4 regions of the Streptomyces prunicolor genome follow, and region 4 is predicted to be linked to each of the others. Evidence: riboswitches for the same ligand, from Rfam matches in the RefSeq annotation. Region 4 holds a riboswitch; each other region holds the start of a gene.

The links. Region 4 has a riboswitch for cyclic di-AMP ahead of OG588_RS37165 (M23 family metallopeptidase). Riboswitches for the same ligand answer to the same signal wherever they lie in the genome.
Region 1: another riboswitch for cyclic di-AMP. It lies ahead of OG588_RS23700 (M23 family metallopeptidase); the one in region 4 lies ahead of OG588_RS37165 (M23 family metallopeptidase).
Region 2: another riboswitch for cyclic di-AMP. It lies ahead of OG588_RS42935 (peptidoglycan DD-metalloendopeptidase family protein); the one in region 4 lies ahead of OG588_RS37165 (M23 family metallopeptidase).
Region 3: another riboswitch for cyclic di-AMP. It lies ahead of OG588_RS29465 (transglycosylase SLT domain-containing protein); the one in region 4 lies ahead of OG588_RS37165 (M23 family metallopeptidase).

What each region holds. Positions count from the first base shown of each region.
Region 1 covers NZ_CP108676.1:5,184,915-5,192,238, reverse strand. The annotation lists gene OG588_RS23720 (dihydrofolate reductase family protein) at 1-303, shown strand, start outside; gene OG588_RS23715 (alginate lyase family protein) at 475-1,698, shown strand; tRNA gene OG588_RS23710 (tRNA-Met) at 1,784-1,857, opposite strand; gene OG588_RS23705 (PP2C family protein-serine/threonine phosphatase) at 2,008-3,165, shown strand; cyclic di-AMP (ydaO/yuaA leader) riboswitch at 3,400-3,556, shown strand; gene OG588_RS23700 (M23 family metallopeptidase) at 3,568-4,575, shown strand; gene OG588_RS23695 (aldo/keto reductase) at 4,628-5,572, shown strand; gene OG588_RS23690 (PrsW family intramembrane metalloprotease) at 5,585-6,892, opposite strand; gene trmB (tRNA (guanosine(46)-N7)-methyltransferase TrmB) at 6,942-7,324, opposite strand, start outside.
Region 2 covers NZ_CP108676.1:9,468,291-9,475,614, reverse strand. The annotation lists gene OG588_RS42950 (Glu/Leu/Phe/Val dehydrogenase dimerization domain-containing protein) at 232-1,410, shown strand; gene OG588_RS42945 (TetR/AcrR family transcriptional regulator) at 1,455-2,069, shown strand; gene OG588_RS42940 (SGNH/GDSL hydrolase family protein) at 2,190-2,975, opposite strand; gene OG588_RS42935 (peptidoglycan DD-metalloendopeptidase family protein) at 3,171-4,112, opposite strand; cyclic di-AMP (ydaO/yuaA leader) riboswitch at 4,117-4,279, opposite strand; gene OG588_RS42930 (alpha-galactosidase) at 4,582-6,654, opposite strand; gene OG588_RS42925 (tyrosine-protein phosphatase) at 6,824-7,324, shown strand, end outside.
Region 3 covers NZ_CP108676.1:6,408,494-6,415,817, reverse strand. The annotation lists gene OG588_RS29470 (CocE/NonD family hydrolase) at 1-1,474, shown strand, start outside; cyclic di-AMP (ydaO/yuaA leader) riboswitch at 1,706-1,907, shown strand; gene OG588_RS29465 (transglycosylase SLT domain-containing protein) at 1,913-2,392, shown strand; gene OG588_RS29460 (HAD family hydrolase) at 2,513-3,319, opposite strand; gene OG588_RS29455 (TA system antitoxin ParD family protein) at 3,409-3,615, opposite strand; gene OG588_RS29450 (RNA-guided endonuclease InsQ/TnpB family protein) at 3,614-4,867, shown strand; gene OG588_RS29445 (LacI family DNA-binding transcriptional regulator) at 4,948-5,976, opposite strand; gene OG588_RS29440 (carbohydrate ABC transporter permease) at 6,040-6,921, opposite strand; gene OG588_RS29435 (carbohydrate ABC transporter permease) at 6,918-7,324, opposite strand, start outside.
Region 4 covers NZ_CP108676.1:8,089,058-8,096,381, reverse strand. The annotation lists gene OG588_RS37180 (GNAT family N-acetyltransferase) at 1-1,089, opposite strand, end outside; gene OG588_RS37175 (HPr family phosphocarrier protein) at 1,278-1,559, shown strand; gene OG588_RS37170 (GntR family transcriptional regulator) at 1,781-2,485, opposite strand; gene OG588_RS37165 (M23 family metallopeptidase) at 2,674-3,429, opposite strand; cyclic di-AMP (ydaO/yuaA leader) riboswitch at 3,443-3,602, opposite strand; gene OG588_RS37160 (pitrilysin family protein) at 3,819-5,207, opposite strand; gene OG588_RS37155 (M16 family metallopeptidase) at 5,204-6,577, opposite strand; gene OG588_RS37150 (DNA topoisomerase (ATP-hydrolyzing) subunit A) at 6,905-7,324, shown strand, end outside.

The DNA of each region.
Region 1 (7,324 bases), 2.9 Mb from region 4:
CCGGTGGTCCACGCGGAGGAGGCGGCCCTGGCGAAGATCGACTCGGCAGACCCGCGCCTCCCCACGGCCACGGTCTACACGAGCCTCGAACCCTGCACCCACCGCGCCTCCCGCCCCAAGCCCTGCGCCCGCCTCATCCTCGACGCGGGCGTGCGGCGGGTGGTGACCGCTTGGCGCGAGCCGGACACGTTCGTGGAGGGGGCGGACGGGAGCGGGATGTTGGCGGCGCGGGGGGTTTCGGTGGTCGTACTTCCGGAGTACGAGGAGCGGGCGAAGGTGCCGAACCGCCATCTGCTGGGCTGACCCGGGACACCTACCCCAGAAAAGTGTGACACTTCCGCGAAAAGTGTCACACTTTTTCGGGACACCTACCTCCCCCCCGGGCTCCCCGACCGGCCCATCAAATCCTGCGCCCCACTCCCCACCAGGTCACGCTCACAAAGAACCGGTGCGGACAACGCGGAGGTAGGACACATGAGGTCAGTGGGCCGGCGGCACGCCATCACCTTGCTGGGCGCGTCCGTAGCCGTAGGACTACTCGCCTCGTGCGGAACGGCGGACACCGGCACGCGAACCATGGCCCGGGCACTCCCCGCAAGCGCCGCGTTCACGCACCCCGGGGTACTCGTCAGCAAGGCCCAGCTGGACGCCGTACGCAAGAACGTCACCGCCGGCAAACAGCCCTGGCTGAAGGCGTACTTCGGGATGCGGGACAGCAAGTACGGGTCGTACAAGTACACGGCGAAGCCGTACGCGGACGTCGACTGCCCCTGGAACGGCAAGGCCGCGCACGGCTGTGTCGAGGAGCGCGAGGACGCGATCGCGGCGTACACGCAGGCGCTGCTGTTCAGCATCACCGGGAAGCAGCATCACGCGCTGAAGGCGCGGGAGATCATGGACGACTGGTCGGCGAAGATGAAGGAGCACACCTCCGACGACGCCGGACTGCAGACCGCGTGGGCCGGTTCGACCTGGGTGCGGGCGGCGGAGATCGTGCGGTACGCGCCCGGCGCGGGGTGGCCGGCGGACCGGGTCAAGCGCTTCGGGACGATGCTGCGTACCGCCTACGAGCCGGAAGTCACCAAGGACCTCCCGGACTACAACGGCAACTGGGACCTCGCGATGACGGACGCGGCGATCGGCATCGCCGTGTTCCTCGACGACCACAAGGCCTTCGACGCGGCCGTCAAACGCTTCCGCGACCGCGTGCCCGCCTACTTCTACCTCGCCAAGGACGGCAAGGTGCCGCTCACCCCGGTGGGTTCGAAGCTCACCACACCGCAGAAGCTGACGACGTACTGGTTCAAGCAGACGACCTTCAAGGACGGCGTCGCGCAGGAGACGTGCCGAAACTTCAAGCACGTCGGGTATTCGCTGGCCGCGACCGCGCACATCGCCGAGACCGCCTGGCACCAGGGCGTCGACCTCTACGACGGGGTCAAGGACCGGCTCAAAGCGGCCCTCGAATTCCACGCCCGCTACCAGCTCGGCGAGCCCGCGCCCGCCTGGCTGTGCGGCGGCAAGGTCGACCGGAACATGGGCCCCGACCTGGAGGTCGCCGTCAACCACCTGGAGGGCCGGCTCGGCGTGAAGGTGCCCGCCGCGCACAAGCTCGCCGAGTCCACCCGGCCGGCCGGCAGCGACGACCTCTTCGTCTCCTGGGAGACCCTCACGCACGCCGGGAACACCGCGGACTGAAGTCACCGAGAACACCGCTGATCGAAGTCAGCCGGAAACACCGAAGGCCGGAACCCATTTCTGGATTCCGGCCTTCGGCCTTGAGTAGCGGGGACAGGATTTGAACCTGCGACCTCTGGGTTATGAGCCCAGCGAGCTACCGAGCTGCTCCACCCCGCGCCGTTGTGTTCCCAACCATACGCCATCCGCGGGGCCTCCTTCACCACCTTTGCCTCCGGGCCACCTCCGGCCTCTTCATCCGGTCGGCCCACACCACTCGCCGTCCGCCCCCGCCCGGGGAAACCTGGACGCGTGGAGGAGGGTCCGTACGTGCGAGCCGGCGGGCGCCTCCCCGGCGATCCCACGCCCGACCCCGGCCTCGGCGCCTACCCGGCACCCCACCCCGAGGGCGAGGGCCGGCGGATCTCGTACGCCCGCGCCGTCGTCCGCCGACTCCCCGCGCTGCTGCTGATCGGCGGGGCGTTCTACGACTACCTCACCCCGCAGGACTTCACCGCGGCCCCGTTCTTCACCGCTGCCCCGCTGGTCGCCGCCCCGCTCTACTCGCGGCGCGGCACCGTGCTCACCGGCCTGGCCTCCGTCGCCGTCGTCCTCGCGATCCACCTCAGGCTCGGCATAGTCCTTCACACCGGCGCGATCACCGAGGCGGCCACCGTCGCGACGGTCGCCGTCCTGGCCGTCCTGATCAACGTCCTGGTCCGCCGCGGCAGCGAACAGCTCGCCTCCGCGCGCGAGATCGCCGAGGCCGCCCAGCGGGCCGTACTGCCCGAACCGGCCGAGCGGATCGGCGGGTTCGAGATCGCGGCACGGTACGAGGCGGCGCAGGAGGGCGCGTTCATCGGTGGCGACCTGTACGCGGTGCAGGACACCCCGCACGGCGTACGGCTGGTCGTCGGCGATGTGCGCGGCAAGGGCATGGGCGCGGTCGCCGCCGTCGCCGTGGTCATCGGGGCGTTCCGGGAGGCCGCCGAGCAGGAGGCCACCCTGGAGGCGGTCGCGCAGCGGCTGGAGCGGGCGCTGGCGCGCGAGGGCACCCGGCGCGACGGGCTCGACGCGTTCGAGGGGTTCACCACGGCCGTCCTCGCCGAACTCCCGCACGGCGACGGCGTCGTACGGATCGTCGACCGGGGACACCCGCCGCCGCTGCTCCTGCACGAGGACGGCACCGTAAGCACGTTGCAGGTCCAGGAGCCCGCACTGCCCCTGGGAATGGGCGAGTTGGGGGTCTGGCCCGACCGCGCCGAGGAGTTCGCGTTCCCGGGCGGGGCCACCCTCCTCGTGTACACCGACGGCCTGTCCGAGGCGCGCGACTCCCGCGGTGTCTTCTACGACCCCGGGGAGCGGCTGGCCGGCCGGACCTTCCGTACCCCCGCGGCGTTGCTCGGCATCCTCGCCAGGGAGGCGCGCCGGTACTCCGGGGGCTGGATGACGGACGACATGGCGATGATCGCCGTACGCCATCCCTGACCGGATATCACGGGCCGTGACCGGTCGAGCGCCCTCCGCATAACAACTGATACACCGTCAATACCTGTGGGAATCCTGAGACTTGGCCAACTCGCCCGTTTTTCGCCGGTGGTGGGCCGTTCGTCCAGCAAGGAAAGGTTAATGATCAAGCCGAACAGCTTGGAAACGGGCGCCCGTGTCTATTAACGTTCGATAACGCAGCGCGGTCGTCCCAGCCGTCACTAGAGATGGCTCCGTGCGCACGCGCCGAATCCTGAAAGGGAACCGGGGAACCACCACTTGGGGTGAATCGCTCGTCGACTGCCGTGGAAACACGGCCGGTTTACGCGCGTAGGAGACCTTCCTGCTCCGAACCCGTCAGCTAACCCGGTAGGCGAGAAGGAAGGAAAGGAGCACGCCCACGTGGCGTCCAACCAGGCTGCCCCAGAAGCCCCTGTCGTCTACGGCGGTTACCGCCCCGACGAGGGCCCCTGGGAGGAGTGGAATCCCAGCGCGGAGACCGTTGCTCCCAACCGCGGCAAGCACCGTGTCGCCAAGCAGCGTGGTGGCGGGGGATTCGCCCGCAGCTCCACCGTCCTGGGCGTCGGTGTCATAGCCGCCGTCAGCGCGGGCGGTATGGCGAGCGCCAACACCGGCAAGCCGCCGGTCTCGATCTCCATGCCCGACCTGCCCTCCGTGGGTCATCTGCTGGACGACTCCTCCAGCACCCCCAAGGGTTCCGCGACCGCGCTCAGCAGCGTCGGCGTCAGCAGGACCGAGACCGCCAAGGGCGCCTCGGACGCGGGCGAGTTGCTGCGCAACCGGATCATGGAGCAGGCCGAGTTGCAGCAGCTCCAGGTCGACGGCAAGTCGAAGGCGGCCGTCGAGGCCGCCGTCGCCAAGCAGGTCGACGACGCCGCCGCCAAGGCCGAGAAGGACGCGGCGAAGAAGGCCGCCGACGCGAAGAAGGCCGCGGAGGCCGCCGCCAAGAAGAAGGCCGAGGCCGCGAAGCTCGCCGCGCTGGCCAAGCAGTACACGCTGCCGGTCGGCTCGTACACGATCACCGGCACCTTCGGCCAGGCCGGCTCGATGTGGTCCTCCGGGTACCACACGGGTCTCGACTTCGCCGCTCCCACCGGCACGCTGATCAAGGCGATCCACAGCGGCACGGTCACCGAGGCGGGCTGGGCAGGGTCGTACGGGTACCGCACGATCCTCACCCTCGACGACGGCACCGAGCTGTGGTTCTGCCACCAGTCCTCGATCAACGTCAGCGTCGGGCAGAAGGTCTCCACCGGTGAGGTCATCGGCCGCGTGGGTGCCACCGGCAACGTGACCGGACCGCACCTCCACCTGGAGGTGCACATCAACGGCGCCGCCACCGCGAGCGACCCGGCGCCCTGGCTGCGCAGCAAGGGCCTCAACCCTTAAGGGCCTCAAGGGTCTGGAATATCCGGTTCCGGTCCGGCGGTTGACGTGGAGCATGACTTCTCTTCGCAAGCTGGGCCGGTCCGACCTTGAAATCTTCCCGCTGAACCTCGGCGGCAACGTCTTCGGCTGGACCGCCGACGAGGCGGCCTCCTTCGCCGTGCTCGACGCCTACACCGCCGCCGGGGGCAACTTCGTCGACACCGCCGACTCGTACACGGCGTGGATCGAGGGCAACAAGGGCGGTGAGTCCGAGACCGTCATCGGCAAGTGGCTCAAGTCCCGCGGCAACCGTGCCGACGTCGTGATCGCCACCAAGGTCAGCCAGCACCCCGACTACCTCGGTCTGTCCGCCGCCAACATCAAGGCCGCGGCCGACGCCTCCCTGCGCCGCCTGGGCACCGACTACATCGACCTGTACTACCCGCACTTCGACAAGGAGGAAGTGCCGGTCGAGGAGATCGTCGGCACGCTCGACGAACTGGTCAAGGCGGGCAAGGTGCGGCACATCGCCGCCTCCAACATCTCGCCGGAGCGACTCCAGGCGTCCCTCGACTTCTCCGACCGCGAGGGCCTGGCGCGCTATGTCGCCATCCAGCCCCACTACAACCTGGTCTCGCGCGACACCTACGAGGGCGAGCTGCGGGACGTCGCCGAACGCGGCGGACTGTCGGCCCTCCCCTACTTCTCGCTGGCGGCCGGCTTCCTCACCGGCAAGTACCGCCCCGGTACGACGGTCGACAGCCCGCGGGCCGGGCGCGCGGCGCAGTACCTCGAATCGGAGCGCGGCCAGCAGGTGCTGACCGCCCTCGACGAGGTCGCCCAGGCCCATGACGCCCCGGTCGCCACGGTGGCCCTCGCCTGGCTCGCCGCCCAGCCCACGGTCGCGGCCCCGATCGCCTCCGCCCGCACGGTCGAGCAACTCCCCGCACTGCTGGGCGTGGCCGAACTGGAGCTGACGGACGCGGAGATCGCCCGCCTCACGCAGGCGTCGGCGTAGCTGTCCTTGGAGCTATGACCGGTACGGGTTGTACAGGGGAGTCCCGTACGACCCGTACACCGGCGGCCACGGCGGCACCACCACCGGTACCGGCGGCGCCGTCCGCCGCGCCGCGAAGTCCAGCGCGGGCCGCGCCACCTCCCGCCGCAGCCACAGCTCGTGCAGCAACTCCCTTTCCCGTACGACGAAGTCGGCGCCGGCGCGACCCCGCCCGGCCCGGTGTCGTAGGAACGCCAGGGAGGTCGCGTAGGCCTCGTACTGGGCGACCGAGCGGCCCGCCGGTCTGCCGAGGTGGTGGCGGGCGTAGTCGCGGGCCAGCCGCCGTGCCTTCATCGAGCCGAGCACAAACGGTTCGGCCGGGGTCAGCCAGCCCGCGTAGACGTAGACGGGCAACTCCTCGCGCACGGTGCGCAGTTCGCGTTGCCGGGTCCAGACCGCGAGCCAGGTCAGCAGGCCGAACATGGGGACCATGAAGAGGCCGTAGACCTCGAAGAAGCCGTACTGGCCGAAGGTCGAGGAGCCGTTCCAGATCGCGTGCATGCCCATCGCGAGGAGCAGGCCGGTCAGCGGGACCAGGACGCGGCGGATGTGGTGGCGGTCGGGGGAGAGCGCGGCGATGCCGAAGCCGATGCCGGTGAGGACGGTGAACAGGGGGTGCGCGAAGGGGGACATGACGATGCGCACGAAGAAGGTCGCCGCGGTGACGGAGGTGAAGCCGCGGTCGCCGGTGAGCTGGTCGGTGCCGAAGGCGGTGCCGAGGTAGAGGATGTTCTCGGTGAACGCGAAGCCGGTGGCGGTGACCCCGGCGATCACCACCCCGTCGACGATCCCGGTGAAGTCCCGTCTGCGGAACAGGAAGACGAGGAGTACGGCCGCGGCTTTCGCCGACTCCTCGACGATCGGCGCTATGACGGTCGCGCCGAGGGTGTCCGCGCTGGTCGGGTCGGCGGTGGTCGTCGCTATCCACCTGGTCGCGAAGCTGTTGGCGACGATCGCTATCAGGGCCGCGGCGCAGGCGCCCCACGCGAAGGAGAAGAGCAGGTTCCGCCAGGGCCCGGGGTCGACGCGGTCCAGCCAGCGGAAGGCGGCGACGAGGAGGGGTACGGGGAGTACGGCGAGCCCGAGGCCCACCAAGAACCCTTCCGTACCGGTCTGTTGGCGGACCAGCGCGAGGATGACGAGCCCGGAGAGCGTGAGCAGGGCGATCAGCCCGCCGTAACGGACCCACTTCCGCTGCCACCACCGCTCCCGCGGCCCGTGCCCGGACACACCACCGGCGGGGTGGCCGGGGTGCGGGGGGTGGAGCGGAAACGTGGCCACGGCATCGACCCTAACGAGGTAAGGGCACGGCCCGCGAGGGAGCCTGGCGTCAGCGCTGGTCGTCAGTGCTGGTCGTCGTCTGGTCGTCGTGGGGTACGCGACGGAAGAGCAGATCGTTCACGACATGACCCTTGTCCAGTCCCTGGCCCTCGAAACGGGTCAGCGGCCGGAACTCCGGACGGGGCGCAAAACCGCCCTCAGGTTGGCTGTTCTCGAATTCCGGATGCGCGTCCAGCACTTCGAGCATCTGCTCCGCGTACGGCTCCCAGTCGGTCGCGCAGTGCACGGTCGCCCCGGGCTTGAGCCGGGTCGCGGCGAGGGTGAGGAACTCCGGTTGGATCAGGCGGCGTTTGTGGTGCCGCTTCTTGGGCCAGGGGTCCGGGAAGTACACGCGCAGTCCGTCGAGCGAGTCCGGGGCGAGCATCTCGCGGA
Region 2 (7,324 bases), 1.4 Mb from region 4:
CGGTCAGGCTTTCCATTATGGTCGACCCCTCTGACAACGCCGGTGGATCGGCATCCCGGAGCCCGCATTCCAAGGAAAGACCAAAGTTCCGCCCCTGAGGTTGACACCACGGGGTGGAGGTCCACACCACGGGGCGGGACTCGATCTTCCGTTGACAGGACGCGACACCGCTTCCGATACTGACTCGCCGTTCAGTACCCGGCCTTCCGGCCGACGCCGCGAGGAGTCCCCATGACCGCCCCCTTGATGTCGCTCACCTGGACCGACCACGTCACCGGCCGCCGGGGCTTCCTCGTCGTCGACCGGCTGGTGCGCGGGGTGTCCAGCGGCGGACTGCGGATGCGGCCGGGCTGCACGCTCGACGAGGTGGCGGGGCTGGCCCGGGGCATGACCATGAAAGAGGCCCTGCACTACGACCCGGAGGGCCGCTACCTCCCCCTCGGCGGCGCCAAGGGCGGCATCGACTGCGATCCCCGCGACCCGGTGTCGTACGGCCTCCTCGTGCGCTACCTGCGCGCCATGCGGCCGTACATCGAGAGCTTCTGGACGACGGGTGAGGACCTCGGGCTCAGCCAGGACCTGGTCGACAGGGCCGCCGTGGAAGCCGGGCTCGTGTCGACGATCCAGGCCGTGTATCCGTTGCTCAACGACGAGACGGAGGCGCGGCGGCGGCTCGCGGACGCCTTCGCGGTCGAGGTGGACGGCATCGGTCTCGACGAGCTGGTCGGCGGCTGCGGGGTCGCCGAGTCGGTGCTCGCGGCGCTGGACCGGGCGGGCGTGCCGTACGCGGGGACGCGGGTCGCCGTGCAGGGGCTGGGAACCATGGGCGGGGCCACGGCACGGTTCCTCACGCGCGCGGGGTTGACGATCGTCGCCGTCGCCGACGTCAAGGGCACGATCGCGAACCCGGCCGGCCTCGACGTGGACGCGCTGCTCGCGGCCCGGGACGGGTACGGCACCGTGAACCGTTCCGCGCTGCGTGCCGGCGATCGCGAACTCCCCGGCGAGGACTGGCTGTCCGTAGCGGCGGAGGTGCTGGTTCCGGCGGCGGTGTCGTACGCGATCGACACCACGAACCAGCAGGGGATCACCGCCCGCTGGATCGTCGAGGCGGCCAACATGCCCGTACTACCTGAGGCTGAGGAGCTGCTCTCCGCGCGTGGGGTCACCGTGCTGCCGGACGTGGTCGTGAACTCCGGGACGAACGCCTGGTGGTGGTGGACCCTGTTCGGCGACATCGGCGCGGACGCGGACGAGGCGTTCGCCCACACCCGGCGTTCGATGCGTGCCCTGATCGACCGGATGCTGGCCCGCGCGGACGCAGACGGCACCACACCGCGCGCCGCCGCGCACGCCATCGTCGCGGAGCGGCTCCCGGTCATCGCGGAACGGTTCGGCTGGTACCGGTGACCTACGGGACAACGCCCCTATGGGCAACGGCTTAGGGTGACCGCGTGGCGAGAGTGCGGTTGGGCGTGGCGGAGCGGCGGGCGGAGTTGCTGCGGGCCGCCGTCGAACAGATCGAGGCGCGAGGGGTCGCGGCGGTCAGGATCGCCGACGTGGCCTCGGCGCTCGGGGTGAGCAACGCGCTGGTGCTCTATCACTTCTCGACCAAGGAGAAACTGGTCGCCGCCGCGTTCACGTTCGCCGCCGAGGACGACCTCGCCCATCTGCGCAAGCTGCTCGGCCGCCGTACGACCGCGCTGCGCCGACTGCGGGCCGCGCTGCGCTGGTACGCGCCGACCGGGCAGGCCAAGGGCTGGCGGCTGTGGATCGAGGGCTGGGCGGCGGCACTGCGCGAACCCGCCCTCCTGGACGTCACCCGCGATCTCGACCGCCAGTGGAAGCAGGCCCTCTCCGAGGTCATCGCCGAGGGAGTGACCGTGGGCGAGTTCCACTGCCCGGACCCGGCCACCACCGCCCTGCGCCTGACAGCCCTCCTCGACGGGCTCGCCGTACAGATGACCGCCTACGGGGGCACGGTGTCGCGGACGCGGGCCCTGGAGTGGGTCGACGAGGCGCTGGCACGGGAACTGGGCCTGGAGCGGGCGGCGTTGGCCGCTCCCTGAGCCGTCCCTTCAAAAGCCGCCTCTTCGAGGAGACGCCTTCCGAAAAATGCCGCCTCTCCGAGGGGGCAGCTCCGCACCTGTCACCCCGTTACCGCGTCGCCCTATCGGCGCGTCGCCCCGTCAGGCCACCCGCTCGATCCGCATCTTGATGTCGTCCGGAGACAGCGCGCCCTTCGCCTCCACGTGGTCCCCCGAGGACTCGCCCCGCAGTCGGCGCCCGATCCACGGCACCAGGTACTCGCGCGCCCAGTGCACATCGTCGCGCCGGACGTCGAGCGTGCCGCGCGGCGGCAGCGGGGGCCAGGGCTGGTCCGGGTCGGCCGGGACCTCGACGCCGAGGACCTGGCCGGCGCGGAGTGCCACGCGCGTGTGCCCCTCGGGAGAGAGGTGGAGCCGGTCGCCGTCCCAGGCCCGCCGGTCCTGGACCGTCTTGAGGGACCACAGGTCGAGCACCGGACAGCCGTAGCGGTCGGCGATGGCCCGCACATGTCCGTTGTAGGTGGCGATCTTGCCGCGCAGATGCTTGAGCACGGGCACGCCGCGGGTGTCGAAGCCGGTCGTCACCATGACGGTGCCGACGGCGGCGGTGAGGTCGGCGACCGCGCGTTCGAAGCGCTCGGCGACCTCGTCGGGGTCGGTGCCCGGACGGATGATGTCGTTGCCGCCCGCGGCCAGGGTGACCAGGTCGGGCCCGATCTCCTTGGCCCGGGTGAGCTGGTCGGCCACGATCTGGTCGAGCAGCTTCCCGCGCACCGCGAGATTGGCGTACTCGAAGTCGCCCTCGGGCCGCCGGTCCGCGAGCAGTACCGCGAACCGGTCGGCCCAGCCGACCATCGCCCCGTCGGGCCCAGGATCGCCGACGCCCTCGGTGAAGCTGTCCCCCACCGCCACGTACGACCCGATCACTGATCTGTTGTCACTCTTCGAATCGTTAGCCACGGCAACCATAATTCACCCTGAGCTGTGACCTACGCGATCGTATTTAGGGGTTGACGGGCGGTGATATAAGCCACTTGTAAAGGGTTGTCCAAAGTCGGAATAACCCTCTGATCAGGGGCGTTGACCCCGGAACTGCCCGGCGCCAGGCTCCGGGCTCCGGTGTCAGCCGACGGTGACGCCGTGCGAGCGCAGGTAGGCGACCGGGTCCACGTCCGAGCCGTAGTACGGCGTGGTCCGGATCTCGAAGTGCAGGTGCGGGCCGGTCACGTTGCCGGTCGCGCCGGAGAGGCCGATCTGCTGGCCCTCGGTCACCGTCTGGCCGGCCGAGACCGACAGCTGCGACATGTGGGCGTACTGCGAGTACTCGCCGTCCGCGTGCCGGATGACGACCTCGTTGCCGTAGGCGCCGTCGTAGGCCGCCGAGACGACCGTGCCCGCGGCGACCGCCTTGACGGTGGTACCGGTCGGGACGACGAAGTCGACGCCGGTGTGATAGCCGCTGGACCACATGCTGCCCGCGACGTGATAGCCGGTGCCGATGGTGCCGCCGGTCACAGGGAGCGTGTAACCGGTGGAGGTACTGGTGCTGTTGTCGCTCTGCGCGGCCGAGCTGCTCTTCGACGAAGAAGAAGAAGAAGAAGAAGCAGAGGACGACGAGGACGAAGAAGACGAAGTACCGGACGACTTGGACGAAGTGCCGGTGTCCGTCCCGCCCGTCGAGGCCTTCTTGCCGAGGGAGAGCTTCAGGCCCGGGTGGATCAGCGACGGGTCCCCACCGATGACCTCGCGGTTGTCCTGGTAGATCTTCTTCCAACCGCCGGTGACATCCTGCTCCTCGGCGATCTTCGCGAGCCAGTCGCCCGCCTTCACCGAATACGTCTTGACGCCCGCGGTTTTCGCGGTCGCCGCCTTCTCCGTCGCCGCCTTCTCAACCGCCGGAACGGACTGAACTGCCTTTTCCGGAGCGGAAGTCGAAGGGGCGGCATGAGCGCCTGCAGCCCCCACGAGCGGAAGGGCGAGCGCGGCACCGCCGGTTCCGGCTACGGCTATCGAGCGGGTGAGGCGCTGGGCCTTCGGGCGGCGGTGCTTACCCTTCGCGGGCATGACGAATTCCTCTCCGGCGCCTGCGAGGTGAGCTGTCGGGTGCGAGCTGGAGATGCCCGGCCGCGCGCTGGTCGCGACTTAACCCCAAGCCCGTTCCGGAGACCGGAACAGGCGTCTTACCTGTGGGTCCCCCGCTCCTGCCGCGTACGGGTGGGTGAGTACGGAGTCCGGTCGGCGGCAGGATTGGGCGTCCGTCCGGATTGGTGGCGAACGTAAGCGAGGAAGACGCAAAGGGACAAGCAGGAGGTTCCACGGATTTGCGTTTCTTGTGATTGCCTGTGGGAATTCACAGTCACCCTCCGTGAATTCCCCGGGCCTCGACTCCTCAATTCCCCTGCAAAAGCACGTCAATTACGTGAACATGACCAACGACCCACGGTCACGAATATGACGCTGCTCACGTACACGCCCCTCAGGTCCCCTTATTCCAGAGCGAGTTGGAACGAAGGCTGCAATTAGGACAGAGCGCTCAGATGCGACGCAGCCGGAGAACCGTCGCATCAAGGTCACCGCGCAGCCCGGTGCGCAACCCGTGGTGCAACAGCACGGCCCCCCGGTGTACTTCACCCGTTTCGAGGCATTCGTACGAAGCTGTCGGGTCGAGCCCGCGCAGCCGCAGCGCCGGCAGCGGCTCACCGTAGTGCTGCGCCTGGAGCAGGGCGAGGACGACGGTCTCGTCGCCGCGCACGTACTGCACGGCACTGAGTCCGCCGCTCGGCGGGCGCAGCCGGTGGAGGTCGCCGTGCTGCACGAGAGGCCTGATCTCCTTGTAGAGGTCCACCCAACGGCGGGCCTCGGCGAGCTCCTCCTCGGTCCACTCCGAGAGGTCGCCGCCCACCCCGAGCACCCCGGCCATGGCGCTCACGAACCGGAAACGCAGGCTGCTGACCCGGTCGTTGAGCTGAGTGTTCGGGCTGTCGGTGACCCAGGCGGCCATCACGCGCGCGGGGTGGATCTGGCTGAAGCCGTGCTGGATGGCGAGCCGGTCGAGCGGGTCGGTGTTGTCCGAGGTCCACACCTGGTCCGTACGGCTCATGATGCCGAGGTCGATCCGGCCGCCACCACCGGAGCAGGACTCGAAGGCGACGCCCGGGTGGGCCGCCCGCAACCGGTCGAACAGGGCGTACAGGGCGCGCACATGGTCGACCCAGAGGCGCTGCGGATAGGCGTCACCGGGCCAGCCGGCATCCGTGAAGCAGCGGTTGAAGTCCCACTTCACGTAGTCGATGGGGGCGCTCGTGAGGAGCGTGTCGAGCCGCTCCCAGAGGTATTCCTGGACATCCTCGCGAGCCAGGTTCAGCACGAGCTGATTGCGGAACTCCGTCCGCTTTCGTCCGGGTTGGAACTGCACCCAGTCGGGATGCGCGCGGTACAGATCGCTGTCCGGATTGACCATTTCGGGCTCGACCCAGATACCGAACTGCATGCCGAGCGCGTGCACGTAGTCGGCGAGCGGCTTGAGGCCGCCGGGGAAGCGGTCCGGGTTCGGGGTCCAGTCGCCCAGTCCGGCGCGGTCGCTGGTGCGCTTCCCGAACCAGCCGTCGTCGACCACGAACAGCTCGACCCCGGCCGCCGCCGCGCGCCGCGCGAGCACGCCCTGCTGCTCCTCGGAGATGTCGAACTGCGTGGCCTCCCAGGAGTTGTAGAGCACCGGCCGGTCCTGGTCCGCGTCCGGGATGACATACGTCCGCTGGTAGTCGTGCCAGGTGCGGCTGGCGCCGCCGAAGCCGGCGTCGCTCCACAGTCCGGCGAAGACGGGGGTCGTGAAGGACTCCCCCGGCGCCAGGAGGAGCAGCCCGGAGTCGTCGTACCCGGCGCCGCCGCCGATCTGCACGCGCGCGTCCGGGAGTTGGGCCACGGCGATCCGCCAGGACCCCGACCAGCCGAGGGCGCAGCCGTAGACCTCGCCGCGCTCCTCGGTGGCGTCGAGGTCGAGCGCGACCCAGGGCAGATGCTGGTGCCCGGTGTGTCCGCGCCGGCTGCCGATGACCTTCTCACCGTAGGTGAGGTCGGAACGCACCAGCCGCGACTCGGCGGCCCACCGCCCGTGCAACTGCGACAGCCGCCACCCCTCCCGCTCGGGCAACGTCCACACGGCGGAGTCGGCGCGCAGCAGCTCCAGCGCCTCGTCCCCCTCGTTGTCGAGGGTCGTCCAGCGCTCTACGACGTCGCCGCGCGTCCGGTAGTGCAACGTGATCGCGAGGCCGGTGTCCCGGAACCGGAGCCGCAGTTCGTCGCCCTCGGTGTCGTACCGCTCGAAGGTCCACTCCGTGCCGCGACGCTCGGGCGTGCGCACGGACAGGGCTGGGCGTGCGAAGCGGGGGCCGCCCTCGACGGGGTACTCCTCGCGTCCGTCGAGCGGGGACTCGAAGGAGGAGCCCACGGGCAGCGGGCGGGCGGCGAGTTCCTCGGCGTCGGCGAGCGCGATCACCGGGCCCCAGTGCAGGTGGAGCAGCTCGTCGTGCTCGGTGAGATGGACGGCGTAGCTGCTTGTGGGGCCCGACAGCACCCACGTACGGCCGTTCTCGGCGATCTCCAGCATCAGGTCCCTCACAGATTCGAACAAGTCCACTCAAGCAGCAACATCATCAATGGCCGAGGCCTGCGAGGCAACGCCTGTGGACAACTCAGAGCCTGTGGAATCGATGTCGTATCGTCGGAAGCGTGCCCGCCGGTGAGCCGCGTCGTCGGGCCGAGTGGGAGGAGTCCTCGTGACGCAGCAGATTCCGTCGACCGAGCCGGAGTTGTCCGGAGTGCGCAATTTCCGGGATGTGGGCGGGCTGCCGACGGTGGACGGACGGCGGGTGCGGCACGGGGTGCTGTTCCGCAGCGGTCATCTGGCGCACGCGACCGACGAGGACGCGGCGTTCCTCACCTCCCTCGGGCTGCACACGATCTTCGACTTCCGCAACGCGTCGGACCAGAAGCTGGAGGGTCCCGACGTCGAGCTGCCCGGCGTGCGCAATGTGAATCTGCCGCTGTCCGACCCGGCGGACGGCTCCGAGTTCTGGAAGATGGTCCGCGACGGCGAGACAGACCAGCTGCGCGGGATCCTCGGCGACGGCAAGGGCGCCCACCGGATGATCACCTCGTACCGCACGATCGTCACGGAGCGCACCGCCGAGCACTCCCAGGTGCTGCACTCGCTCGCGGAGGACAGCGTTCCCGCGCTGATGCACTGCGCGGCGGGCAAGGACCGCGCGGGCCTGTCG
Region 3 (7,324 bases), 1.7 Mb from region 4:
CATGCTCGCCTTCGTGGCCCGCCCGCCGGACCCCGAGTACGCGGGCCTGATCTGGCGCGACATGTGGCTCAAGCGCCTCGAACAGATCGACCCGTTCATCCACACCTGGCTCGCCCACCAGATCCGCGACGACTACTGGAAGCACGGCAGCGTCTGCGAGGACTACACCGCGATCAGCGCGGCCGTCCTCGCGGTGGGCGGCTGGCACGACCCGTACCGCGACACGGTCCTACGGCTCGTCGAACGCCTCCCGCCGGACCGCGTACGCGGCCTGATCGGCCCCTGGTCCCACCAGTACCCGGACCGCGGCCTGCCGCCGGGCCCCGCGATCGGCTTCCTCCAGGAGACCCTCCGCTGGTGGGACCACTGGCTGAAGGGCGAGGACACCGGCGTCACGTCCGACCCCCTCCTACGGGCCTACGTCAGCGACTCCCACCCGCCGGCCACGGTCTACGACACCCTCCCGGGCCGTTGGGTCGGCGAGCCCGCGTGGCCCTCGCCGCACGTGAAGACGACGACGTACGGCCTCCGGGGTGCGCCTGTGATCGTCCGCTCGCCCATGCACACGGGCGTGGACGCGGGCCGTTTCTTCCCCTTTGGGAACGACGCCGATCTGCCGCCGGACCAGCGGGACGAGGATGCGCGCTCCGCGTGCTTCGAGTTCGAGGTACCGGCCGAGACGTGGGTGCTGGGGCGGCCGAGGGTGCGGCTGCGGCTGACCTGCGAGGTGCCGCGCGGGCAGGTGATCGCCCGGCTGTGCGACGTGGCCCCCGACGGCGCCTCGACCCTGGTCACCCGGGGTGTGCTGAACCTGTCGGCGCGGCACGGGCGGGACCGGGCGGTGCCGTGGACGCCGGGCACCACCGAGGACGTGACCTTCGAGCTGAACGGCATCGGGCACGCGTTCCCGCCCGGGCACCGCATCCGGCTCGCGGTGTCGTCGGCGTACTGGCCGTGGATCTGGCCGCAGCCGGAGTCGTCGACGGGGTTCACGCTGGACCCGGAGGGCAGCGCGCTCGAACTCCCCGTGCGGGAGCAGGAGTTGGCGGGCGACATTCGCTTCGAGGAGCCGGAGGAGGCTGAGCCGCTCGGGGTCAACTACCCGGCGACGCTGGACGAACCGCGGCCCGAGCGGCTGGTCGTACGGGATGTGGCGAAGGGCGAGTGGCGGCTGGAGGTGGACCCCCGGTACGGCGGCACGCGCGTGTACCCGGACGGGCTGGAGTTCACCGAGGACGCGTTGGAGACGTACACGATCGACGAGTCGGATCCGTTGTCGGCGCGCACCCGGTCGGACTGGTCGATCCGGCTGCACCGGCCGGAGCTGGGGTGGGACACGACCGTGCGGACGCGGTCGGAGATCACTTGTGACGAAACGGAATTTATTACCTCGAACGAGGTCATCTGCACCGAGGGCGAAGAAGTGATCTTCCACCGCACATGGGAGAAAAGGATTCCGAGAACTGCCAGTTGAGGGCGAATGCCCGATTTGCCGTTCTTAATCCTCCCGTGAGTTGGGTCACGCGTTTCTGTGCGTGACCTGTGTCCCGGTCTGCCCGCGTTTTCCCTTACGGCATTTGACAGTTGACCCTTGGCTCGCGCAAAGGATCAAGTGCCCCATACGCCTCAGACCAAGGTCAATAGGGGTTAGGTGTGATTCCGCCACTTGTTCCGGACATGTGCTCTCGCATAGTTTCCCGGCCTGTCGAGCGGAACGCCGAATCCTGCCGCCGCCCGGCATCCCAGTCACGAACTTCTCGCACGGCAGGAGCGGGGGAACCAGGTAAGTCGCCGGGCCGGTCGTCGCGACCGGAACGGCTTGGGGTTAAGTCACGTCCGCAAGGGCGCGGCCGGGCACCTCCCAGCCCGAACCCGACAGCTCACCTCGCAGGCGACGGAGAGGAACCTCGTCATGCCTGCATCCGCTCAGTCCCGCCGCGCCCGCCTCGTCCGCCGTGCCGTTCTCACCGGTACCGGTGTCGCGATCCTCGCGCTGCCTGTCGTCGGTGCGACCACCGCGTCCGCGGCCACCACGTCGACCACCACCGCCTCGACCACGCTTGCCGGGTACCCCAACACCCTTGACGGGTGGATTCGGGAGTCGCTCGCGATCATGGCGCAGAAGGGGATTCCGGGTACGTACAACGGGATCTACCGGAACGTGATCCGTGAGTCGTCCGGTAACCAGTACGCGATCAACAACTGGGACTCCAACGCGGCGGCCGGTACGCCGTCGAAGGGGTTGCTTCAGGTGATCGACCCGACGTTCAACGCGTATCACGTTGCCGGGACTTCGTTTGATCCGTATGACCCGGTTGCGAACATCACCGCTGCTTGTAACTACGCGGCGGCCGTGTATGGGTCCATCGACAACGTGTACGGCGCCTACTAGAAACTGTTGGGCCAGTCACGACGGGTTGTTGTTTGTCTGCAGCGCCGTCGTGGCTGGTCGCGCCCGCGCGGCGGAGCCGCAAATAGACACAGCCCCGCGCCCCTAAAAGACGGGCTCGTTTCAGCTGAAGAGTCTTTCCAGTACGGCCGCGATTCCGTCGTCCTCGTTCGAGGACGTCACCTCGTTTGCCACCGCCTTGAGTTCGGGATGAGCGTTGGCCATCGCCACTCCATGCGCTGCCCAGTCGAACATCGGGATGTCGTTCGGCATGTCGCCGAAGGCGATGGTGTCGGACGGGGTCAGGCCCAAGTGGCGGGCAGCCAGGGCCAGTCCCGTCGCCTTGGTGATGCCGAGTGGCTGGAGTTCGACGGTGCCGGGGCCCGACATGGTGACCGAGGCCAGGGAACCGACCACCGAGCGCGCCGTGGACGCCAACTCGTCGTCCTCCAGGGCCGGGTGACGGAGCAACACTTTGCTGATCGGCTCGCACCACAAGTCGTCGCGCCTGCCTACCCGTACCGCCGGAAGCGTGGGGTGCGGCATCAGGTAGCCGGGCTCGATCAGGGTGAGGCCGTCCACGCCGTCCTGGTCGACCGCCGCGTACACCTGGCCCACCTCCGCCTCGATCTTGCCGAGCGCGGTCTCCGCCAACTCCCGGTCCAGGGTGACCGACCAGAGCAGACGGTCCGCGCCGGCGTCGTACAACTGCGCGCCCTGTCCGCACACCGCGAGCCCTCTGGAGCCAAGGTCGTCGAGGAGGGGCCGCACCCTCGGGGCGGGCCTGCCGGTGACGACGAGGTGCCGGGCACCGGCCTCCGCCACCCGCCGCAGTACGGCGCGGGACCGGTCGGAGAGGGTGTCGTCGCCGCGCAGCAGCGTTCCGTCCAGGTCGGTGGCGATCAGTGCATATGCGAGGGGGGCGGCCATGATCAGAGAATACGGATGGAACGCCCCACCGACTCGACACGAACCGGACGGCTCCTGCCTTCACCGGCTAGCCGGAGATGCCTCTGCATTCACGCCGAGGATGAATCCGGCTTCTCAGGCAGCAGAGCAGGGGTAGTCGGATCACCGCCGGGCGATCCAGCGTCCGCCAAGACGGCAGCGAGCCCGACCTCGATCAAGTACAGGATCTCGGAGTTGATGGACCGCCGGTCGGCAGCCGCTTGAGTGCGGACCCGAGCATGCAGGTCGTCAGGGAAGCGGACATTAAAATTGACCATGCAGCCACCATATAGCTACTGTGCAGCCATGACGGCATTACAGGTGGCCGCGGAGGATGCCGGGCACGCCCGGTACACCTTCCGCATCCGCATGTCTTCCACCGCCCGTTCCGGCCTTGAAGGCGAATGGGCGCGGTGCCGGTGGGTGTGGAACGAATCCGTGGCCACGTCCCGCGAGGTCCACGGCCGCAACAAGGTCACAGGCGAGAAGACAACATGCGGCCCGGCACAGCTCGACAAGATGCTGACCACAGCCCGAATCTCGATGGCGTGGCTACGTGAGGGCTCGTCGGTTCCCCAGCAACAGACCATCCGCGACTTCAGCAAGTCCCGAGCCAAGGCAATGAAGGACATCAAAGCTGGCTTGCCGATGCGGCAGCGGGCGGGAATGCCCCGCCCGAAGAAGAAGCGCGAGGCACTGCCGAGCCTGAACTACACGAAGCGCGGCTTCCGCCTGAAGCACGGCCGCCTGCACCTGGCCGGGGGCATCGTCCTGTCACCGGTGTGGTCGAGGGACCTGCCCGCCGAGCCGTCCTCAGTCCGCGTGTACCAAGACAGCCTGGGGCACTGGTACTGCTCGTTCGTAGTCCCCGCCGAGGTACAGACGCTGCCGGGGACCGGCCGGGTGATCGGTGTCGATTGGGGTGTGAAGGAGACCGCGACCACTACGTCCGACACCCACGACCTCCCGCATCCGCAGCACGGGAAGCGGGCCCAGGCCAGGCTGTCGCGGTACGACCGCATGGTGGCCCGCCGCAAGCCGAAGAAGGGGCAGGCCGCCTCGAAGGGCTATCGCGAGGCGAAGAAGTGGCGGGCAAAAACCTACGCAAAGGTCACCAGGCAACGGCAGGACACCAGCCGCAAATGGGCCAAGCAAGTAGTACGTGATCACGACGCCGTGGCAGTGGAGGATTTCCGCCCGAAATTCCTCGCGAAGTCGACGATGGCCCGCAAGGCCGCCGACGCGGCGATCGGCGCCACCAAACGGGCTCTGCTGGAGATGGCCCGCAAACACGGCCGGATCGTGTACCTGGTGCACCCGGCCCACACCACCATGGACTGCGCCACCTGCGGAGCGAGAACCAAGCACGCACTGCCGCTGTCCGAACGCACTTACACCTGCACCACATGCGGAAGCGTCTCTCCCAGAGACAAGAACTCCGCCCGTGTGATGCTCGTCCGGGCTGGTCTCAACCCGGCTGGTGTCGAGGGCGTAAGACCTCCAGGAGCCGCGCTCCCGGAGGCGGCCTGAGCCAGGAATCCCCTTCATCTACGAGGGGGAGGATTCAAATGCGTGTACCCGTGTTCCGGTTGGTTTGACAATTACGACCGTTATGCCGACTCCCGTACCACCAGTTCCGTAGGCAGAATCACGCCCGCCGTGTCCTCGCCGGCGATCTGGGCCAACAGCATGCGCACCATCTCGGCGCTGATGCGGTCGTAGGGCTGGCGCATGGTCGTCAGGGCCGGGGTGATGGACGTGGCCGCCGCCGAGTCGTCGAAGCCTCCGACAGCGATGTCATCCGGGACCGAACGGCCGGACTGTTGGAGGGTGTTGACCACTCCCAGGGCCATCAGGTCCGAGGCCACGAAGACCGCGTCTATGTCCGGAGCCTGGGCGAGGAGTCTGCGGGCCGCTTCCTCGCCGCCCGTGCGGCGGTAGTCGCCCTCCACCACCAGCGTCGGGTCGTGGGGCAGGCCTGCCTCCGTGAGGACGTCCCGGTAACCCGCCAGGCGGTCGGGGCCGCCCGGTGCGTCGAGGGGGCCGGTGACCATGCCGATGCGGCGGCGGCCGCCCGCGATGAGGTGGCGGACCATCTCCTGGGCGCCGTCGCGGTCGGCGGCGGCCACGTAGCTGTACTTGGAGGCGGTGCCCAGCGGCTTGCCGCAGGCCACCAACGGGATTCCCGCGTCCCGGAGTTCGGCCGCGACCGGGTCGCCGCTGTGGTTGGAGACGAGGAGGACGCCGTCCACGTGACCCGAGGTGATGTACCGGGTGAGGCGGCGGCGTTCGTCCTTCGAGGAGGCCAGCATCAGCAGGAGCGGGATGTCGTGGCGGGCCAGGTGTTCGGTGCAACCCCGCAGCAGGACATTGAAGTTGGGGTCCTCGAAGAACTTCTCCTGCGGCTCGGTGAGGAGGAACGCCACCGAGTCCGAGCGTCCGGTGCTCAGGGAGCGGGCGTGCCGGTTGACGACGTAGCCCGTCTTCCTGATCGCCGTCTCCACCGCGGTGCGGGCGGCCGGTGAGACGTAGTGGCCGCCGTTCAGGAACCGGGAGACGGTCCCCCGGGAGACGCCTGCCTCCCGGGCCACGTCGTGGATGGTGGGTGGTTTGCGGCGTCCGTTCGGACTGGTGGCCATGGTCCTCGTTCTGCTGGTTCAGGTGCGGTGGGGGGAGGCACTGCGCTCAGCTCCGTACTTACCTCAAGCCTTGACCGATCCGCTCAGCAGGTCCAGGGACCAGAAGCGCTGGATCACCAGGAACAGCGCGATCAGCGGCAGGATCGCGAGGAAGCAGCCCATGATGACCAGGGTGTAGAGCGCCGGTTGGGAGGCGCCCTGGGTCAGCAGGGTGTAAAGGCCCAGCGTGATCGGGAACTTGGTGTCGTCCGCGAGCATCACGTACGGCAGCAGGAAGTTGTTCCAGATGCCGACGAACTGGAACAGGAACACCGTGATGAGTCCCGGCATCATCATCGGTACGGCGATCCGCGAGAAGATCCGCCACTCGCTCGCGCCGTCCATGCGGGCGGCTTCGAGGAGTTCGCCTGGTACGGCGGCGGCCGCGTAGATACGGACGAGGTAGACGCCGTAGGGGGAGAGGATCGACGGCAGGAGCATCGACCAGTACGAGTCGGCCAGGCCCAGCTTCGAGAGGAGCAGGTACTGCGGGACCGTCAGCACGATGCTCGGGACCAGGACACCGGCCAGCATCAGCTTGAAGATGAACTCCCGTCCCTTGAAGGCGAATCGGCCCAGTGCGTAGCCGCCGCCGGCCGAGACCGCGGCGGAGAGCAGGGCGCCGCCGCCCGCGTAGAGGAGGGAGTTGGCCATCCACTGCCAGTAGATGCCGTCCCGGTAGGAGCTCAACTCCTTGAAGTTGGCGGCGAATCCGGTGCCGGGGGCGAAGGTGAACGTGGAGAACAGTTCGCTACGGCCCTTGCTCGCCGCGATGACCACCCAGACCACGGGGATCAGGCAGTACAGCGAGCCGAGGATCAGGACGAGGGTGGGTACCCACGCGGTGCGCTTCGGCTTGGTGAGGCCCGGGCGGGCGTCGGTGGCGGTGAGGGTGAGAGGGGTCATGCCCGGTCCTCCCGGGTGTAGCGGTCGGAGACGCGCAGCAGCGTGAAGGAGAGCGCGAAGGTCGCCAGGGCCAGCACCACGGCGGTGGCGGAGGCGCCGTAGATGTCCGACCTGAAGAAGGCGGCGTCGTAGATGGCCATCAGCGGACTCCAGGATCCGGAGAGGCCGTTGGTCAGCGGCTTGAGGGCCATGGGCTCGGTGAAGACCTGGAGCGTGGCGATGACCGAGAAGAAGAACGTGAGCACCAGCGACGGCATCACGATCGGGATCTTGATCCGCAGGGCGATCTTCAGGTCGGAGGCGCCGTCGATCTTCGCGGCCTCGTAGATCTCCTGCGGAATCGCGCGCAGGGCGGTGTAGATGACGATCATGTTGAAGCCGGTGCCGCCCCACACCGCGATGT
Region 4 (7,324 bases):
GCGTCCGGGGCGGGGCATCTCGGGCGCGAGGGACGCGTTCAGCCGTACGTCGGCGGAGGTGTTGATGACCCCGAAGGCGTTCGGCCCGATGATGCGCATGCCGTACGTGCGCGCGTGGCGCACGAGTTCGCGCTGGCGCTCGCGTCCCTCGGGGCCGCTCTCGGCATACCCGGCGGTGACCACGACGATCCCCTGCACCCCGTGTTCGCCGCACTCGGTGACGACTTCGGGGACGTGCTCGACCGGGACGGCGACCACTACCAGGTCCACAGGGCCTTCGATGTCACGCACCGAGCGGTACGCCGGCACCCCGTCGAGGTCCTTCTGTTCCTCGGGGAAGGCCTTGTTCACGGCGTACAGGCCACCGGTGAAACCGGCGTCCCTGATGTTGTCGAGAACGCTGCGGCCCACCCCTCCGGGCGTACGCCCCACCCCGACGACGGCGACCGACCCGGGCCCCAACAGCCGTCGTACGGACCGCGCTTCGGCGCGCTGCTCCCGCGCGCGCTGCACGGCGAGGGACCGGTCCGTGGGTTCGAGGTCAAACTCCAGGCGTACGACGCCGTCCTCGAAGCTGCGCTTCTGGGTGTAGCCGGCGTCCGTGAACACCTTGATCATCTTGTTGTTGGCGGGCAGCACCTCGGCGGCGAAACGGCGGATGCCGCGCTCGCGGGCGACGGCCGCGATGTGCTCCAGGAGGGCGGAGGCGACACCCCTCCCCTGGTGCGCGTCCTGCACCAGGAAGGCGACCTCGGCCTCGTCGGCCGGGGCGGTGGCGGCACGCCCGTCGGCACTAATGCGGTCATAGCGTACGGTGGCGATGAACTCGCCGCCGACGGTGGCCGCGAGTCCCACCCGGTCCACAAAGTCGTGGTGCGTGAAGCGGTGGACATCCTTGGCGGACAGACGAGGATACGGCGCGAAGAAGCGGTAGTACTTCGACTCGTCGGAGACCTGCTCGTAGAAGCTGACCAGGCGATCGGCGTCGTCGACGGTGATGGGCCTGACGCGCGCGGTACCCCCGTCGCGCAGCACCACGTCGGCTTCCCAGTGGGCGGGGTACTCGTGCCGGTCCGACGAGGTCTGCATGGGCCCCAGCGTACGGCTCGCGTCTGACAACGGCGCGAGGCAGTCTGGGGGAGAAAGCAGCATGGGGAAGTCGGGCCGAGGCCGCGGTCCGACGACTCGCTCCGGACGGTCCACAGGGCCGCTCCGGGCTCGCTTCACGTGTGGGAAACTGGTCTAGACAACCCTGAGACTCTGAAGGGCAGCATCACATGGCTGAGCGCCGCGTCAACGTCGGCTGGGCGGAGGGCCTTCACGCCCGCCCCGCCTCCATCTTCGTCCGGGCCACCACGGCCTCGGGTATCCCCGTGACGATCGCCAAGGCCGACGGCAACCCCGTCAACGCGGCCTCCATGCTCGCGGTTCTGGGCCTGGGCGCCCAGGGCGGCGAGGAGATCGTCCTCGCGTCGGACGCCGAGGGCGCGGACGCGGCCCTCGACCGCTTGGCGAAGCTGGTCGCCGAAGGTCTTGAGGAACTCCCCGAGACCGTCTGAGGTATCCCCTTCTTTGCGCCTAGACCGGCGCCGCTCTCGCGGAGGCGGTTGCGCGCCGCAGGGGTTCCTCAATTGATGGTTGCGGTGCTTTTCGCCGCAAAACACTGCACACAACCTCGAAGGGCTCGTCCGAATTACCGGGCGAGCCCTTCGCAATTCCACTTACGGGCAGCAGAAATAATCCCCCGCGAATTATCTCCTCTTTGTATACGGTGCCCGTGTTAATGCCGCAGGCCGGACATGTTTACGGGAGGTTGCGAAGTCCTCACACGGTCCGTGCCGTTCGCGCCGTTCGCCCCGCCGGGAAAGCGCAGCCGGTGCGCGGTGCCCGCGCGCTCGGTGTGCAGGGCGGTGATCGCCCGCGCTCGCTCGCTGTCGCCGCGCGCCACCGCGTCCACGATGGCGCCGTGCTCGGCCCAGGACTCCACGGGGTTGGCCGGTACGTCCACCGCGTACATCCAGGCGATCTTGTGCCGCAGCTGGGTCAGCATCGAGGTCAGCGCGGGGCTCCCGGAGGCCTGGGCCAGCGTCTCGTGGAACCAGCTGCCCAGGGAGCGCAGATCCTCGCTGTTGCCCCTCCTGGCGCGCTCCTGGCCCAGCCTGACGAGGCCGCGCAGCACCTTCAGGTGAGCCTCGGTGCGCCGCTGGGCGGCCCGCGAGGCGCCGAGCGGCTCCAGCAGCATCCGCATCTCCAGCAGGTCGGCGGCCTCCTGCTCGGTCGGTTCCGCGACGCACGCGCCCGCGTGCCGCCGGGTCACCACGAACCCCTCGGCCTCCAGCGTGCGCAGGGCCTCCCGGACGGGGACGCGCGAGACGCCGTACCGGCGCGCGAGGAGTTCCTCCGTGAGCCGGCTGCCGCGCTCGTAGACACCGGCGACGATGTCGTCCCGGATCGCCGTGCATACCGAGTGCGCCGGAATACGCATGTCCGACCTCCGCCTTAATCCCCGTGAAACGTCGACGATTGACGTGTGTTCCGTGACTCTATTGCAATCAGCGGGAATTTCCGATGGCGGACCGGAATCCATGCATATTTTTTGGACAGATGGGCCCTGGAAAGGCCGAAAGCCCCGGCCGGATGGGCCAGGGCTTCGGGAAGTGCGGCGGTGAGTCGTCAGACGTTCACGCCGTGCTTGCGGAGGTAGGCGACGGGGTCGACGTCCGAGCCGTACTCGGCGGTCGTGCGGGCCTCGAAGTGGAGGTGCGGTCCGGTGACGTTGCCGGTCGCCCCGGAGAGGCCTATCTGCTGGCCCGGGGTGACCGTCTGGCCGACGGAGACTCCGATGGACGACAGGTGGCCGTACATGGTGTACATGCCGTCGGCCATCTTGATCACGACCTCATTGCCGTACGAGCCTCCCCAGCCGGCCTCGACGACGGTGCCGGAGCCGACCGCGTGCACGGAGGTGCCGGTCGAGGCGTGGAAGTCGATGCCGGTGTGGACACCGGAGGACCAGAGGGAACCGCCGGTCTTGTAGCCGGTGGAGACGTACGAGCCGGTGACCGGTGCGACGAAGGTGTTGAGCCTCTTGCGCTCGGCGGCGCGGGCGGCACGTACCTCGGCCTCGCGCTCCGCCTTGGCCTGCGCGGCGGCCTTGGCCCGGGCGGTCTCCTTGGCCAGGGTTTCGGCGGCGGCCTGCTCCTGGGCGACGGCCTGGGCGTCGATCTTCTCGGCCACGGAATCGCCCATCGCGACGACGGGGGTGAGGCCGGTCTGTTCGGGGGCGGGCTCCGCGGCGAACGCGGGGGCACCGGCGAGGGTGCCGACGACGCCGGTGGTGGTGAGGGCCGCGACACTCGCGACACGAACGGTGGTGCGGTGGGTCCGGCTCGGGCGACGGTGCTTCCCGGTGGCGCGGGTGAACGCCATGGAGTGGCTGGTCCTTTCCTTCCTTCTCGCCTACCGGGTTAGCTGACGGGTTCGGAGCAGGAAGGTCTCCTACGGACCCCCTCGCTGTGCGCGCGGGCGTCCGATTCACCCCAGGGACGTGGGTCCCCGGCTCCCCTGGCTCGCGCCGTACGGGGACTCGGCGATGACTGTCCGGTGCCGCGAGTGCGGCGCGGTGCCTGACGGACAGCCGGACCGACGCTAAGGGGGGCCACTTTCAATCCCCAAACGGATCACGGAATTTGTTGCACATGCCACAGGGCAGACAGGCAACCTCTCCCCCAATTCGGACATTAAGAGGCCCTGATGACTCTTCAGTCACCAGGGCCCCCACGCGCGCGCGTGCCGCTCTTCGGCTCGCTACTGGTCGTCTACTCGGCCGCGACGACGGTCACTTCGCCGATACCGAGAGCCTCCACGGGCTCCTTGATCTGCTCCGCGTCGCCGACGAGGATCGTCACCAGACGGTCCACCGGGAAGGCGTTCACGACCGCCGCGGTGGCCTCCACGGTGCCGGTCGCGGCGAGCTGCTGGTACAGCGTCGCCTGGTAGTCGTCGGGCAGGTGCTGCTCGACCTGGTCGGCCAGCGTGCTCGCGACGGCCGCGGCGGTCTCGTACTTGAGCGGCGCCACCCCGACGAGGTTCTGTACGGCGATGTCCCGCTCGGCGTCGGTGAGTCCGCCCTCGGCGAGCTTGCGGAGCACCGTCCACAGGTCGTCCAGCGCGGGACCGGTGTTCGGGGTGTCCACGGAGCCGCTGATGGCGAGCATCGAGGCACCCGTGCCGTCGGGTGCCGACCGCAGCACCTGGCCGAACGCCCGCACACCGTAGGTGTAGCCCTTCTCCTCGCGCAGGACGCGGTCCAGGCGTGAGGTGAGGGTGCCGCCGAGGCAGTACGTGCCGAGCACCTGGGCGGGCCACACGCGGTCGTGCCGGTCGGATCCGACCCGGCCGATGAGCAGCTGGGTCTGGACGGCGCCGGGACGGTGCACGATCACGACCCGCCCGGTGTCGTCGGCGGTGACCGGCGGCACGGGACGCGGCTGTGCGGTGGAGCCCGTCCACGAGCCCAGGGTGTCGGCGAGCAGCGCGTCCAGGTCGATGCCGGTGAGGTCGCCGACGACCACGACGGTGGCCGTGGCGGGGCGGACGTGCCGCTCGTAGAAGGCGCGTACGGCCCCGGAGTCGATCTTCTGGACGGTCTCCTCGGTGCCCTGGCGCGGACGCGACATGCGCGAGGTCACCGGGAACAGCTCCTTGGAGAGCTCCTTGGCCGCGCGGCGGGACGGGTTGGCCGTCTCGTGCGGGATCTCGTCGAGGCGGTTACGGACCAGCCGCTCGACCTCGCTGTCCGCGAAGGCGGGCGCCCGCAGCGCGTCGGACAGCAGGCCGAGGCCCTTGGCCAGCCGTGAGGCCGGTACCTCCAGGCTCAGGCGCAGTCCGGGGTGGTCGGCGTGCGCGTCGAGGGTGGCGCCGGAGCGCTCCAGCTCGGCGGCGAACTCCTCGGCGGAGTGCTTGTCGGTGCCCTCGGAGAAGGCCCGCGCGGTGATCGTGGCGACACCGTCCAGGCCGGCCGGTTCGGCCTCCAGGGGTGCGTCCAGGAGCACCTCGACGGCGACGACCTGCTGGCCGGGGCGGTGGCAGCGCAGCACGGTCAGGCCGTTGCCGAGCGTCCCGCGCTCCGGGGCCGGGAAGGCCCACGGCCTGGCCTCGCCGGCCTGGGGCTGCGGGTGGAATTCCATCGTGGCGAGCTCGGTCACTTGGCCGCCTCCTCGTTCTCGTCGCCGGCCTCGGCCGCCGCTTCGTCGTCCTCGTCGGCATCCTCGTCCGCGATGGGCTCGTAGACGAGCACCGCGCGGTTGTCGGGGCGCAGGCGGGCCTTGGCGACCTCCTGCACCTCCTCCGCCGTCACGTCCAGGACGCGCTGTACGGCGGTCAGGGCGAGCTGCGGGTCGCCGAACAGGACGGCGTACCGGCACAGTTCGTCCGCGCGGCCCGCGACCGTGCCGAGCCGGTCCAGCCACTCGCGCTCCAACTGGGCCTGGGCGCGCTCCATTTCCTCGGCCGTGGGGCCCTCCGCGGCGAACCGGGCGAGCTCCTCGTCGATGGCGGCCTCGATGACCGGCACCTCGACGTCACCTGACGTCTTGACGTCCAGCCACCCCAGGGAGGGCGCCCCTGCCAGCCGCAGCAGACCGAAGCCGGCGGCGACGGCCGTACGGTCGCGCCGTACAAGGCGGTTGTAGAGGAGCGAGGACTCGCCGCCGCCCAGGATGGTGAGGGCGAGGTCGGCCGCGTCGGACGCGCGCGTGCCGTCCTCCGGGAGCCGGTAGGCGCACATCAAGGCGCGGGCCGGGACCTCTTCCACGACGACCTCGCGCAGCTCGCCGCCCATCGTGTCGGGCAGCGCGCCGTCACGGGGTGTGGGCTTGCCGTCGTGCGAGGCGATGGACCCGAAGTACTTCTCGATCCAGGCGAGCGTCTGCTCGGGGTCGATGTCGCCGACCACGGACAGGACGGCGTTGTTGGGCGCGTAGTAGGTGCGGAAGAACGCGCGCGCGTCCTCCAGGGTGGCCGCGTCCAGGTCCGCCATCGAGCCGATGGGCGTGTGGTGGTAGGGGTGGCCCTCCGGGTAGGCGAGGGCGGTCAGCTTCTCGAACGCCGTCCCGTAGGGCACGTTGTCGTAGCGCTGGCGGCGCTCGTTCTTGACGACGTCCCGCTGGTTCTCCATGGACTCGTCGTCCAGGGCGGCCAGCAGGGAGCCCATGCGGTCGGCCTCCAGCCAGAGGGCGAGCTCCAACTGGTGGGTGGGCATGGTCTCGAAGTAGTTGGTGCGCTCGAAGCTGGTGGTGCCGTTGAGCGAACCGCCCGCGCCCTGCACCAGTTCGAAGTGGCCGTTGCCCTTCACCTGTCCGGAGCCCTGGAACATCAGGTGCTCGAAGAGGTGAGCCAGGCCGGTACGCCCCTTGACCTCGTGACGGGAACCGACGTCGTACCAGAGGCACACCGCCGCGACCGGGGTCAGGTGGTCCTCGGAGAGCACCACGCGCAGACCGTTGGCCAAGCGGTGTTCGGTCGCTGTCAGACCGCCGGATCCTGCCTCGGCGGTGGCCGTGTGACCCATGGGCATGTACGTCCCTTCGATCGCGGATTATCTGGCTGGAACCGCAGAAATCCTGCTCGTCCCGCCACTGTATGCAAGCGTGCGGACCGTCGGCGAAGTTCCCGGCGGACGTACGCCCAGAGCGAGATCGCGTAGCCTGCGGGCAGTCGCACACGTGGACTCACGCGGCAGCCGTCGGTGACGGAGCCGAGCGGCCAACGCCGGGTCCTGGTCCGCGTTGTCAGTGCCGCGGTCCACAATGGTTCACGTCAAGACCCCGTTCACGCTTCAGCAAGAGTGAGCCGAAGGGGAGCGACCCCCAGGCGAGCGACCAGAAAAGAGGAGCCGGCAGCGATGGCCCGCCGCAGCACGAAGACCCCGCCGCCCGACGACTCGTTCGAGGAGCGGATTCTCGACATCGACGTCGTCGACGAGATGCAGGGCTCCTACCTTGAGTACGCGTACTCGGTCATCTACTCCCGAGCCCTGCCGGACGCCCGGGACGGCCTGAAGCCGGTCCACCGACGGATCGTCTACCAGATGGACGAGATGGGCCTGCGCCCCGACCGCGGCTATGTGAAGTGCGCGCGTGTCGTCGGCGAGGTCATGGGCAAGCTGCACCCGCACGGCGACGCGTCGATCTACGACGCCCTGGTGCGCATGGCCCAGCCCTTCTCCATGCGCGTCCCGCTGGCCGACGGCCACGGCAACTTCGGCTCGCTGGGCAACGACGACCCGCCGGCCGCCATGCGGTACACCGAGTGCCGTCCGTCC